Gloeocapsopsis sp. IPPAS B-1203: one gene and its partners. The protein of the gene in region 1 binds, or shares a complex with, the protein of each later gene. Links are inferred from orthologs where the notes say so. Each region holds a gene or a part of one and is shown on either strand. Other genes may lie near its edges.

Region 1 (7,738 bases):
TAAACAGTGTATGCTCTTTCTTTGTGCTACGTGGATTTGTAAAAAAGAAAACTTTGTAACTAAGAAGTGAGGAGGTTACTTTTTTAATGCACGAGTCTGTGTTTAGATGTTTACTTTTAGTTTGCAGTTATTTAATAGTAGCAAAAAACTGAAAGAAAAATGGTAATGTATAGACTATAAGTCGCCTTGATTTCTGAAAAGTTCCTGCGTTTAGGTACCAATTAATCAGTTAATTTCTTTCTGTATCCTAGCTTGCTTTCTCTAGCTATCAACTACAGAAAGTAAATATTTTACTACCCAAAAAAGCACAAGTTGCCAACCCTTCAGCAAGTAGTTTTAGAGATCTTGCCTTTCAAATTTCACGATTCAGAACTGATTGCAGCTTTTACTGCATGAAGCATATTGTTGAGCGAAATTTTGATGGCTCCAAATATCGAGATGACATATCTGTGCAGCAATCGCAGTGGAATTTCTGCTGCAACAGCAATGAAGAGAGATAACAGCAAAAGTGACTCAAGCTTGCAAAGCAAAGTTGTAAACCACTTTGAGCACATAACCCATATGGAGAGCAATGATGAACAGTCAATGTAATAACCACTTTTCTTTACTCTTGCTATCACAGGTGATGCTAGCAGCATTGACCTCGGTACCACAGATAGCAACAGCCGCTACAATCAACATCAAAAACACGAGTTATGCCATTCCTAATGGAGCGTTTTTCGTCTCACCAACAGGTCAACCTGGTAATTCAGGCAGATCCGCAAACTCTCCGTGGCCTGTTAGTCAAGCGATCGCCTCGGCACCGAGTGGCGCAACAATTGTCTTTCGTGGCGGGACATACCGTAACGCGCGACTGCCCTTGAACAAGCGCTTCACATTACAAGCCTATCCCAATGAGCAACCCTGGCTCAAAGGTAGCACTGTGGTTGACGGCTGGGTGTCTGAAGGTAACATCTGGCGCAAAGATGGTTGGAATTACTCGTTTCCACCGAATCAACAAGCGCGTGCAGTTGACCCTAAGCATCCCATAGCAGGCTATCGCGATATGGTCTACATCAATGGTGTCGCCCTCAAGCAAGTTGGGAACAAAACCCAAGTTGGACCTGGTACATTCTACGTTGATCCTCGCAATAAGAAGCTGTATGTCGGTAGTAACCCGAATAGCAAAACTGTCGAAGCCACCACGCAAGTAGAAGGTATTGTTATGTGGAACAGTAGTACCGCAGGTTCAGTGGTGCGGGGACTGGGCTTGGCACATTATGCAGATCAAGCAATCAAGATTGGTACATCTGGCGTCACAGTGGAGAACACGACGATGGCGTGGAATGCGATGGAAGGTGTTACTGTTCAATCACCCAACGTCAAACTGCACGGGAACAACATCAGCTACAACGGTCGCAAAGGAGTTGGTGCTTCCTATGCCCATCGTCTACTGTTGGAAAACAATGTGATTAGCTACAACAACTTGGAGAACTTCTCGACTTCTTGGAGTGCCAGCGGTGTCAAAATTCTCTGGAGTGATGGTGTGGTAGTGCGGGGTAACACTGTTGCCAATAACAAATCAATGGGACTGTGGGCTGACGAGTCTAGTAGCAATATTACCTTTGTCAATAACGTGGCGCGCAATAACATCATTGGCATCTACTTTGAAATCTCGCACAAGGCAATCATTGCCTCAAATGTCGTTCACAACAACAGCACAGCCGGCATCATGGTTCTCAATGCTTCTGCTGCACGGATTTACAACAACACCCTTGCCCGCAACCATGCCAATCTTTTGGTTCAGGAAACATCGCGTAATAATGCGAAATCTAAGGAAATATCGAAAGGAATTACCTGGGTTACACGCAACACAGTTGTCAAGAACAACATTTTCTGGAACTCGAATGGTCCAATGTTTTATGCTCCTGGCTGTGCAGTGAAAGAACCATCAAGTTTGATGGTTCCAACAACCAATAATAACGCTTACTACCGTACTTCTCCTACCCAACCTGTTAATCTCATTTGGGGGTTAAGTGGCAACCAATGCTCTCAAAATTTCACTTCCTTGGCAAGTTTCCGGTCAACCACAGGTTTAGAAGGCAACAGTCTTGATGTTGTTAACTCTAACGATCCGTTCTTTGTTAATGCTGGTGCAAACGACTTTCGGCTCAAATCGGGTAGTCCAGCGATGGGACGCGGAGAGCCGCTTCCTACTGATATTGCTAATGCTGTTGGTGTCTCTGCTGGTAGCACAGTCAATTTAGGAGCACTCAAATACTAACAGTAGAGTAAGTGGGTAAAATTAAAGGTAGTAATTGGTCAATGGTCAGCGCTCAACAGAAAGTCAACAATTAACCATTAACCGAAACAAAAAGTGTAATACGTAAATTATGCCCACCTACTTGTCATGAGATAATTAATGTCACTCAACATAGACAACAGAATCTCAATTAGCTGCACTTTTGCTTATAAAAATTTGTAGTTAAATTAGGAGTGTGATGAAAGCTGTATATCAATTTCAGATTCGCAACTGGCAACCAAGCGATCGCACTCCTGTTACTAACCTGATTCGCTCGGTTCTTGCCGAGTATGATCTTGATTTTGAGCCTGCGGCAGCAGATTGTGATGTTGTAGAGGTCGAAAAGTACTATCTCACAACAGGAGGCGAGTTCTGGGTAATTCAACAAGACGATCAATTAGTTGGTACAGGTGGGTACTACCCTGTGATGCGTGGCGAGAAAGCGGTAGAGATCCGAAAAATGTATTTGTTACCTCATGTCCGAGGGTTAGGATTAGGAAAATACTTGTTACAACAATTAGAACAAGCGATCGCATCACGTGGCTTTAAGCAGATTTGGGTTGAAACTGCAAGCGTTTTAACTACCGCTGTCAAGCTGTATGAGCATAGTGGATATCAACCAGCAAGCGGAGTAGAAACAGCACGGTGCGATCGCGTTTATGTCAAGCGATTGACAAATTATGCTCTAGATTCTAGCTATTAGTAGGCATCCTGCAATTCGTAGAATTCAGGTGAAATATAGTCTTTTCTCAATGGCCAACCCACCCAGTCTTCTGGCATGAGGATACGTTTGAGATTGGGATGTCCTTCGTAAATAATCCCGAACATATCGTAAGACTCTCGCTCTTGCCAGTCAGCAGTCTTCCAAATCCAATAAACCGAAGGAACTCTAGGATTTTCCCTTGGTAAAAAGACTTTCAACCGCACTTCTTCTGGGCGATCGGCATCATCACTGACTTTAATCAAGTGATAAGCACTCACCAAATCTTGCCCAGGTCCAGAATCGTAGGCAAACTGACACTGCAAATAATTAAACCCGTAAGCGTATAAAGCTGTAGCGATTGGTAATAGATAATCACTTTCTACCTTAATCATCTCTACACCCAAATGGTCTGCTTCCAGCGATTCATGCTCGAAACCATTTTCAGCTAACCATTGAGAAATCTTACCAGCTTCTACTATCTGCGTTGCTTCTTGATCAACTGGCTCTGATTTTTCTGCATCTTCAGCCACGGCTAACCTCCTCCTTTTCTACTGCCTGAAGTGCGGGTGGTACAGGCATTCCAATCGCTTCAGTCAACTCTTTTGGTGCTGCATTGCGAGTTTCTGAAAGTAGGTACTGACCTGTAAGTACTGGCGCAACACTTTTCATACTATGAGTTGTACTATAGTAGCGATGCGTTTGCTTAACCTGACTCCGCTCTTGAATTGATTCGTTAGCAATTTTTTTACGTAGCTTAATAATCGCGTCCATAATTGCTTCTGGACGAGGCGGACAGCCAGGTAAATAGACATCGACAGGAATTAATTTATCTACACCACGTACTGCCGTTGGTGAATCGACGCTAAACATGCCGCCTGTGATTGTGCAAGCACCCATTGCGATCACATATTTTGGATCGGGCATTTGCTCATAAAGACGCACAAGCTGCGGTGCCATTTTCATTGTGATCGTTCCTGCAGTAATAATTAAGTCAGCTTGTCGCGGACTAGAACGCGGAACTAATCCAAAGCGGTCGAAATCAAATCTTGAGCCAATCAGTGCGGCAAACTCAATAAAGCAACAAGCTGTCCCAAATAACAAAGGATACAAACTCGATAGCTTTGCCCAATTGTAGAGGTCATCAACTGTTGTGAGAATGACGTTTTCTGAGAGATCTTGCGTAACTGTAGGGCGCTCAATGGGATTGAGGATCTTCTCTTTTTGTTGATCCCACCCATCATTCGCTTGTGTGATGTTAGTTGGATTCATGACCATTCTAAGGCTCCTTTGCGCCAGGCATAGACAAGGGCAACAACAAGAATTGCAATAAAAATGAGAGCTTCAACAAACGCTAAAAGCCCTAGTCGATGAAAGGCAACTGCCCAGGGATACAAAAAGACTGTTTCCACATCAAAGATCACGAAAACCAGGGCAAACATGTAGTAGCGAATGTTGAATTGTATCCAGGCTCCACCAATAGGTTCTACACCTGATTCATAGGTAGTGCGTCGTTCTGGACCACCACCACTTGGTCGTAGTAGTTTAGATGCAGAGAGTGCAAGTGCAGGCACCAGACTACAGACTAACAAAAAGCCTAAAAGGTACTCGTAACCACTGAGGACAAACACAATAGTTGATGTAAATAATTTTGTTACTTACTTTTACATTATATATGTCTTGTGGTTACAGAGTCTGGCAAAAGTTAACACAGACTGATTTAACTAATTCAGCTTGATAGCCGAAAACAATAAATAAGCTGAAATTGTGTCATAATTTTTAACGTAGATTTAAGAATTGCCCTGACATTATCCACTTTGTCTTTTGCTATGAGCGAATCAGTTGTAGAAAGCCAAGGACTAGATCGCTATGAGTGTCGCGTCTGTGGCTACGTTTATGAACCGACAAAGGGAGATAGCAAGGAAGAAGTTCCTGCTGGCACACCTTTTACAGAACTAGCATCTTCTTGGCGGTGTCCGGTTTGTGGTGCAAGGACTTCCCAGTTTGAGAACATTGGTCCGGTTGGAAAAGCCTCCGGCTTTGACTCAAATCTTAACTATGGTCTTGGTGTAAACAAGCTCACACCAGCACAAAAAAACCTTTTGATTTTTGGTGGTTTAGCTGTTGGTTTTTTGCTGTTTATGAGTCTTTACGGGTTAAAATAATTCCCGCTTATTGATTCAGAGTCGTCAGGAATTAGAGATTAAGACATTAGGCGTTTTGCGCTGTATGTCTAAACATAAACTTTGATTGTCTTGGTGGGCTTGTAACCCATCAGTAAAGAATTTCTCTCTTTCCTTGACTTTTTTCCTCAATTCATTCTTTTTATCACAAGACATACAGATACTAATGCGTTCACTATCTGAAAATTGGCAACGAGTCGTTATTTTATTAGCAGTTTTTTTGTTGTGTATTGGGTGTAGCAATACTCCCTCTGTTAGTAATAATCCTTGGAAAGTTATTACTTTACCTACAGAGTCTAACCTTCAAGACATTGCCTTTACAGATAATAATCACGGCTGGCTTGTCGGTAGTAAAGCAACACTTTTAGAGACAACTGACGGCGGAGAAACTTGGCAGCCGATCGCTCTAGATTTAGGAGAACAAAACTATCTTTTCTCTTCAGTTAGTTTTACAGGACAGGAAGGTTGGATTGTAGGAGAACCTGCACTTTTGCTACACACAACCGATGGAGGTAAATCTTGGGAGCAAATTCCGCTGAGTGAAAAGCTTCCTGGTAATCCCAACACAGTAGTTGCTTTGGGCGCTAACTCAGCAGAGATGACGACTGATGTCGGCGCGATCTATCGCACGACAGACAGCGGTAGAACTTGGAAAGCTATGGTACAAGAGGCTGTAGGAATAGTCCGCAACATTGCTCGCGCAGCAGATGGTAGCTATTTAGCAGTTTCTGCCAAAGGAAATTTTTATTCAATTTGGAAGCCAGGACAAGAAGCTTGGGAGGGACATAACCGCAATAGTTCTCGGCGCGTACAGAACATGGGTTTTGCACCAGATGGACGCCTGTGGATGTTAGCGCGGGGCGGTCAAGTACAGTTCAGTAAACAGGATAATCTTAACGAATGGGAAGAAGCTAAATACCCTGAATTTTCTACTAGCTGGGGTTTGCTTGATTTAGCCTACCGTACTCCAGAGGAAATTTGGGTAGCTGGAGGCAGTGGCAATTTACTATGTAGTTTTGATGGTGGTAAAACTTGGCAAAAAGATCGTGATGTGGAAAGTGTTCCTTCTAACCTTTACAAAATAGTTTTTCTGTCACCAAAAAAAGGGTTTATTGTTGGTCAAAGAGGTATTTTGCTCAAGTATCAAGAATCTAGTGCAACTGCATAAAATGATTGACTGATTCACTTGATGAAAATTTTCTCAAAATACTAACAAAACTGAATTATCTATTAGAAAGGTATCTTTTTTGATCTTTCTCTGTCACGGGAGGAATTTTCTAAGCAATGCTACCTAACAAGAGAAAATTATCATGAGTTAGGTACTTTTTCATGAAGTTTCATAGGATAATTTAGTCATAAGAGTTATCGTAGGAGGACACAAAATGTCAGGCTCAACAGGAGAGCGTCCATTTTCGGATATCATTACCAGTGTACGGTACTGGGTAATTCACAGCATCACCATTCCAGCTTTATTTATTGCTGGTTGGCTGTTTGTTAGTACAGGTCTGGCTTATGATGTTTTTGGTACACCTAGACCTAATGAGTATTATCCCCAAGAACGGCAAGAATTGCCTATCGTCGACGACCGCTATCAAGCAAAACAAGAGATTAGACAATTTACCAATAGCAACGATTAATTCAAAATCATGACTAGTAATACTAATCAACCAATTCAGTATCCAATTTTTACCGTAAGATGGCTGGCAGTTCACACCCTAGCTGTACCAACAATCTTCTTTTTGGGTGCGATCGCCGCTATGCAGTTTATTCAACGTTAGGAGGAACCTATGCCCCCCGAAAGAACACCCAATCCTAATAATCAACCGGTTGAATTAAATCGCACTTCTCTCTATCTCGGTTTACTATTAGTTTTCGTTCTCGGTATACTGTTTTCTAGTTATTTCTTTAACTAGTTGGGACAGTTACGGTTAATTGCCAATGTAAGTTGTCATCGCTCAAGGAGAATTAAGCTGTGTCTGGAAGTGGAAGAATTCCTTTGTGGATTATTGCAACAGTTGCTGGCTTGGGTGTAATTACGATTGTGGGAACTTTCTTTTATGGTTCCTATACTCATTTAGGCTCTTCTTTGTAGAGCAACACTCACGACCAACAGCCACGTTATAAAAATGTGATTTATGTGGCACATTTAAAAGAAAACCGCTTATCTCAAAACGATAGGCGGTTTTTTGATGTTAAATTAAAACGTCGTAATTATATCAAATCCAGTGAATTACTTACAATTAAAGTAATGAGTGACTAGTTGCTAATCACTCAATCATAGCCTGGTTATTCAACCGGAGTGATATTAGTGATTAGATTCCTGAAGGATCTTCGCGTTCAATGTAAAGCAATAACAGCGCCATACCTACAGCAGGAAATACCAAACCAGTAAGTGGAACTAAAAGTGAGGGCAGAAAAGATGCTGAAAACATAACAAATCCTATTAAAATGCAAGTCATGATTGAGAATGAATTTACTGCAAATTTTTACAGTTTTGCTAAAATCTCAAAATTTTTAACAAATTTTGAAGTTATTCACTAAAATTACGTCAATTTTTTTCAATAAACTTAATTT
Region 2 (2,749 bases), on another replicon or contig:
ATACGGATATCAACTCTTTGACCAGGCCAAATCGAAGTTCCCAGGACACTATCAGTCCATAACTTTGTATTCAACTCATAGTCTGCCAAGGGCCAAATACTAACAACTGAACCCGCAGGTAATACTATCGGACGACTCGAAAGACTCATCGGGCAAATCGGAGTAACCGTAATCGCCTGCATTCCATCATGCACAATTGGACCATTTGCCGCCACGGTGTATGCTGTAGAACCTGTAGGTGTAGCGATAATCAATCCATCACCTTGGTATTGATCAACAACCTCGCCATCAATTTCCATTTCCAGGATCGAAGTAATCATCCGATCCGCCGATGCGGGTTTGACACAAATTTCATTCAGGGCGAGAAAGCGATCGCTGACAGGATCGAGATTGCTACTATTTCCCTCAAACACTTGGGCTTGTAGCATCATCCGCCGCTGAATCGCATAGAAATCAGAGGCTAACCGATCAAATACCTGTTCTGAATCTTTAAATATTTCAAACGACTCAGTTAAAAACCCTAAATTCCCGCCGACATTCACCGCCAAAATGGGAATACGATCTGCTGCTAAATTTCTCGCCGCTGATAAAGCTGTACCATCTCCTCCAAGTACCAAAGCCATATCAATCGGCTGTGTTGACGATGCCAAAAATACTGGGTATGGATTATCTTGCGGTCCACTAGGTCCCATAAGGACGCGACAGTTGCGACTTTCCAACTGCCGCGCACACTTTTCTGCCCAGCTTTTACTTAATGAATCTCCGGCTTTGTGAGCAATGATAACTTGATTAAGCTGCACGCACTTACCACTTCAAGAGGTTAAATTGCTCCATATCTACAGTATCGCGGTTGCGATAGATTGCTAAGATAATTGCCAATCCTACAGCAGCTTCGGCAGCAGCAACAGTAATTACAAATACTGTAAACACCTGACCTTTAATTTCTAGTGGATCTAAATAACTAGAAAATGCCATTAAATTAAGATTTACCGCATTTAGCAGCAATTCAATTGACATTAATACTCGAACGGCGTTACGGCTAGTAATTAGGCCGTAAATTCCGATACAGAATAAAGCCGCAGCTAGCAAGAGAAAGTACTGAAGTTGCATTCTTAATCTATCCTCAAAATCGTACACAAAAGCCTGCGATCGCAGGCTAAACTCGCAAGTTATGTAAGTCTACTCACTGCGACGATTATCGTCTAAATTACTTGTTTTATCACTAGAAATTCCGACTAGCTCGCGAGGGCGTTCTGGTAAGGTTAATACAGGTTGCTGCTGCTTGTCAGGCGTCATAACTTGGTCAGGCAAAAATTCGCGCCGCGCTAAAATGATCGCTCCAACCATTGCCATTAATAGTAGAACGGATGCTAGCTCGAAAGGCAACAAAAAGTCACTGAAGAAGTGTTGACCAATTAAAACAATTGTAGTGTCGCTGGAAACTGACTCAGTAGAATATGCCCAAGGCGTAACCAGAACCATCGTACTTAACAAAACAAACAGTCCAGCACTGACGATCGCTGTCATTGTCGGACGCACCCAAGCATTCGGCAAAGGTTTAAAGTCTTCGCGCTTATTCACCAACATAATGGCAAACAAAATCAGCACGTTGACCGCCCCAACATAAATCAAGATCTGGGCTGTTGCCACAAAGTCAGCATTCAGCAGCAAATAAATTCCTGAAATACTGACAAAAACGCCTGCCAGCAAAAAGGCAGAGTAGACAATATTAGAAAATAGCACAACACCAAGGGCTGAACCAATCATCATGGCAGCCAAGATGGCGAACGAAACAAGTTGTACTCCTTCAGCTAAATTCACCGCTTTTTGTCCTTTGTTAGTTGCTAATTGCTAATTGCTAGAGGTTTACGACTCCAATAACAATTAACGCTCCTCACCCACTTATTAAAAAATACTATTCCTGCTGTTCTACGAGTTCTTCTGGATGTAATCCAGCACCACGGGTATTTGCAGGTAGATCGTGGGGTGATGTAACACCTTTGGGTAGGTAAACCAATTCGCGTAATGGTGTCACCATGGGGTCATCTGTCACTTTGTAGGGTAAACGTCCCAGCGCTACGTTGTCGTAGTTTAATTGATGGCGATCGTACGTACACAAGTCGTATTCTTCTGTCATTGACAGACAGTTTGTTGGACAGTACTCTACACAGTTACCACAAAAGATACAAACACCAAAATCGATGCTGTAGTGCTTCAGTTTTTTCTTTTTACTAGCTTTGTCAAATTCCCAGTCAACGACAGGTAAATTAATTGGGCAAACCCGCACGCAGACTTCGCAAGAAATACACTTATCAAATTCAAAGTGAATGCGACCTCGGAAGCGTTCAGAAGGAATTAGTTTTTCGTAGGGGTACTGTACAGTAACTGGTCTACGCCGCATATGATCGAAGGTGACAGACAATCCTTGACCAATATATCGCCCAGCCTGCACCGCCTCTTTCGCGTAATCACCGACTTGTTTGAGGAACTTTATCATGGTGTGTCTCTCTCTTTATGTAGCTGTTAGCAATGGGCTAATTGCTATCCACCAAAGGCAGCGGGAAAGGCAAGCTTCAATGCTGCTGTTAATAGTAGGTTTGCTAAACTGACGGGGAGTAAAAACTTCCATCCTAAATCTAGCAACTGGTCAATTCGTACTCTGGGTACAGTCCAACGCAATAAGATTGCTGTAAACACGAGAAAGTAGGCTTTGAGTACGGTCATGGTAATGCCTAGTGAGGCATCTGCT
Region 3 (2,973 bases), on another replicon or contig:
TCAGCACGTTGACCGCCCCAACATAAATCAAGATCTGGGCTGTTGCCACAAAGTCAGCATTCAGCAGCAAATAAATTCCTGAAATACTGACAAAAACGCCTGCCAGCAAAAAGGCAGAGTAGACAATATTAGAAAATAGCACAACACCAAGGGCTGAACCAATCATCATGGCAGCCAAGATGGCGAACGAAACAAGTTGTACTCCTTCAGCTAAATTCACCGCTTTTTGTCCTTTGTTAGTTGCTAATTGCTAATTGCTAGAGGTTTACGACTCCAATAACAATTAACGCTCCTCACCCACTTATTAAAAAATACTATTCCTGCTGTTCTACGAGTTCTTCTGGATGTAATCCAGCACCACGGGTATTTGCAGGTAGATCGTGGGGTGATGTAACACCTTTGGGTAGGTAAACCAATTCGCGTAATGGTGTCACCATGGGGTCATCTGTCACTTTGTAGGGTAAACGTCCCAGCGCTACGTTGTCGTAGTTTAATTGATGGCGATCGTACGTACACAAGTCGTATTCTTCTGTCATTGACAGACAGTTTGTTGGACAGTACTCTACACAGTTACCACAAAAGATACAAACACCAAAATCGATGCTGTAGTGCTTCAGTTTTTTCTTTTTACTAGCTTTGTCAAATTCCCAGTCAACGACAGGTAAATTAATTGGGCAAACCCGCACGCAGACTTCGCAAGAAATACACTTATCAAATTCAAAGTGAATGCGACCTCGGAAGCGTTCAGAAGGAATTAGTTTTTCGTAGGGGTACTGTACAGTAACTGGTCTACGCCGCATATGATCGAAGGTGACAGACAATCCTTGACCAATATATCGCCCAGCCTGCACCGCCTCTTTCGCGTAATCACCGACTTGTTTGAGGAACTTTATCATGGTGTGTCTCTCTCTTTATGTAGCTGTTAGCAATGGGCTAATTGCTATCCACCAAAGGCAGCGGGAAAGGCAAGCTTCAATGCTGCTGTTAATAGTAGGTTTGCTAAACTGACGGGGAGTAAAAACTTCCATCCTAAATCTAGCAACTGGTCAATTCGTACTCTGGGTACAGTCCAACGCAATAAGATTGCTGTAAACACGAGAAAGTAGGCTTTGAGTACGGTCATGGTAATGCCTAGTGAGGCATCTGCTATTTCTAACCAAGGACTTGTTTCGCTGATACCCAACCAACCAGCCAGTAACTCGATGGGGATAGGAGATTCCCAACCCCCTAAATATAAAACTGTGACAAGGAGCGCTGATAGTACCAAGTTGACATAGGATGCGACATAGTACAGCGCAAATTTCATCCCTGCATATTCAGTTTGATATCCTGCAACAAGTTCTTCTTCTGCTTCTGGTAGGTCAAAGGGCATTCTTTCGCATTCTGCTAATGCTGAGATCCAGAAGATGAGAAAACCTATTGGCTGTCTCCAGACGTTCCAACCAAAAATGCCATAGCCTGATTGCTGTTCGACAATATCAATGCTACTCAGGCTATTCGACATCATCACTACAGCTAAGACTGCGAGTGCTAAAGGAATTTCATAGCTAATTGACTGTGCAGCTGCCCTTAAGCCTCCTAGCAGTGAGTACTTATTGTTTGAAGCATAACCAGACATTAACAATCCAATTGGTTGCACGCTGGACAAGGCAATCCACAAAAATACTCCAGTAGCAACGTTTGTCACTGCCAGATTTTCACCAAACGGCACGATTAGATACGACAAAAAGACTGGTAGGACGACAATGATTGGTCCTAAAGTAAATAGCCAAGGATCGGACTTTGCTGGAATAATGTCTTCTTTAAAGACGAACTTGATACCATCGGCAACAGGAGACAGTAAGCCAAATGGTCCCATAAATTCTGGACCAATCCGCTGCTGGGCGGCGGCTGAAATTTTCCGTTCTTGCCAAATGGTAACTAGTACTCCTACAGTCGCGCCAATTAACATTAGTACCATTGGGACTGGCATCCAAACAGCTTTGGCTGCACCTGCTGGTAGCCCTAAGTCGATCAGCGATTTAATGAAACTTCCTTGGAGGTCAATTCCTGTACTCATGTTTTCTTTGGTGAAGTTGTCGCATGATGGCGATCGCCATCTCCGCTGTAATTAATATTTGTAAATTCATCCCCTATTTTCATTCAGGGTCTATCTCTATTGTGAAGATATTTTTACCTTTCACTGCTTAGTATATCGCTGTCTGGTCAGCTCCAAAAAACCTTCACTGAGAAATTCTACTTATACCTGTGTTTAGGTTTGCTGTCTTTGAAAGGGGTCGGAGGTCAGGGGTCGGAGGTCAGGGAGTTATGAGTTCTCAGTTTTGAGTTATGAGTTAAGAAAACTCTGTTTAATTCAAAACTCAAAACTCAAAATTCAAAACTAAATTTTCACCGTTGCTCAACAGGCGTATACGAAACGTCGTGATGACCTGTATACACTTGAGTAGGTCGAAAAATGCGGTTTTCAGCGATTTGCTCTTTCCAGTGGGCTAACCAACCGGCGACGCGGGCGATCGCAAATACTGGCGTAAATAAGTCGGTAGGAATTCCCATCTTCCTATACACTAAACCAGAGTAAAAGTCAACATTAGGGTAAATTCCTTTGTGACCTAACTTTTCGGCGATCGCGCGTTCTAATTCAACGGCAATATCGTAGTATTTGTCGTAGCCGAACTTATCAAACATCTGCTCAGCTAGCTTTTGCAAGATTGTTGCTCTGGGGTCTTTGACTTTGTAAACGCGATGTCCAAAGCCCATAATTTTTGCTTTACGTTGCAACCGATCTTCTAGATAGGAGCCGACATTTTCTACTGAGCCAATTTCTTCAAGCATCCCGATAACTTCTTCATTGGCACCACCATGTAATGGTCCGCCTAGCGTTCCTACTGCGGAAGCAACAACTGCGTAAGGATCTGTCAGTGTAGAAGCGGTGACTCGTGCCGAGAATGTTGAAGCATTCATAGTATGTTCGGC

The links. Proteins that work in one complex are often made in the same cells at the same time.
Region 2: the proteins of ndhC (region 1) and CSQ79_RS14590 are in contact, whole or in part, in a cryo-EM structure (PDB 7NYH), measured with the Escherichia coli proteins. The link is inferred for Gloeocapsopsis sp. IPPAS B-1203 from one-to-one orthologs.
Region 3: the proteins of ndhC (region 1) and nuoH are in contact, whole or in part, in a cryo-EM structure (PDB 6KHJ), measured with the Thermosynechococcus vestitus proteins. The link is inferred for Gloeocapsopsis sp. IPPAS B-1203 from one-to-one orthologs. Residues at the interface, in WP_126986108.1 of Thermosynechococcus vestitus: Gly6, Tyr7, Glu8, Tyr9, Phe10, Gly12, Phe13, Leu14, Ile16, Cys17, Ser18, Pro21, Ala24, Leu25, Ala27, Ser28, Leu31, Arg32, Pro33, Ser35, Arg40, Leu41, Thr42, Thr43, Tyr44, Glu45, Ile51, Gly53, Ala54, Trp55; in WP_126985484.1 of Thermosynechococcus vestitus: Gln8, Lys26, Trp29, Leu30, Pro33, Met34, Met37, Leu38, Leu83, Ile84, Phe85, Lys86, Glu87, Asp88, Val89, Leu90, Pro91, Ala92, Thr100, Ala104, Val107, Ile108, Phe111, Leu112, Tyr114, Ile115, Ile125, Ser126, Leu128, Phe133.

What each region holds. Positions count from the first base shown.
Region 1 is NZ_PEIG01000002.1:142,315-150,052, reverse strand. The notes cover bases 2,932-5,928. They hold ndhC (photosynthetic/respiratory NAD(P)H-quinone oxidoreductase subunit C), read right to left. Parts: upstream 4,613-5,928; coding sequence 4,250-4,612; downstream 2,932-4,249. Other genes in these bases: CSQ79_RS04000 (photosynthesis system II assembly factor Ycf48), read left to right, coding at 5,331-5,928; CSQ79_RS04005 (rubredoxin), read left to right, coding at 4,811-5,146; CSQ79_RS04015 (NADH dehydrogenase subunit K), read right to left, coding at 3,507-4,253; CSQ79_RS04020 (NAD(P)H-quinone oxidoreductase subunit J), read right to left, coding at 2,981-3,514; CSQ79_RS04025 (GNAT family N-acetyltransferase), read left to right, coding at 2,932-2,984. Also shown: CSQ79_RS04030 (right-handed parallel beta-helix repeat-containing protein), read left to right, coding at 572-2,263; more of CSQ79_RS04025, read left to right, coding at 2,481-2,931; more of CSQ79_RS04000, read left to right, coding at 5,929-6,332; psbE (cytochrome b559 subunit alpha), read left to right, coding at 6,547-6,801; psbF (cytochrome b559 subunit beta), read left to right, coding at 6,811-6,942; photosystem II reaction center protein PsbL, read left to right, coding at 6,952-7,077; CSQ79_RS03980 (photosystem II reaction center protein J), read left to right, coding at 7,137-7,256; psaI (photosystem I reaction center subunit VIII), read right to left, coding at 7,477-7,596. UniProt on the Escherichia coli protein: NDH-1 shuttles electrons from NADH, via FMN and iron-sulfur (Fe-S) centers, to quinones in the respiratory chain. The immediate electron acceptor for the enzyme in this species is believed to be ubiquinone.
Region 2 is NZ_PEIG01000007.1:202,132-204,880, forward strand. It holds CSQ79_RS14590 (NADH-quinone oxidoreductase subunit J), read right to left. Parts: upstream 1,822-2,749; coding sequence 1,180-1,821; downstream 1-1,179. Other genes in the region: CSQ79_RS14580 (NAD(+) kinase), read right to left, coding at 1-800; nuoK (NADH-quinone oxidoreductase subunit NuoK), read right to left, coding at 805-1,110; ndhI (NAD(P)H-quinone oxidoreductase subunit I), read right to left, coding at 1,916-2,497; nuoH (NADH-quinone oxidoreductase subunit NuoH), read right to left, coding at 2,542-2,749. UniProt on the Escherichia coli protein: NDH-1 shuttles electrons from NADH, via FMN and iron-sulfur (Fe-S) centers, to quinones in the respiratory chain. The immediate electron acceptor for the enzyme in this species is believed to be ubiquinone.
Region 3 is NZ_PEIG01000007.1:203,733-206,705, forward strand. It holds nuoH (NADH-quinone oxidoreductase subunit NuoH), read right to left. Parts: upstream 2,060-2,973; coding sequence 941-2,059; downstream 1-940. Other genes in the region: CSQ79_RS14590 (NADH-quinone oxidoreductase subunit J), read right to left, coding at 1-220; ndhI (NAD(P)H-quinone oxidoreductase subunit I), read right to left, coding at 315-896; CSQ79_RS14605 (citrate synthase), read right to left, coding at 2,389-2,973. UniProt on the Escherichia coli protein: NDH-1 shuttles electrons from NADH, via FMN and iron-sulfur (Fe-S) centers, to quinones in the respiratory chain. The immediate electron acceptor for the enzyme in this species is believed to be ubiquinone.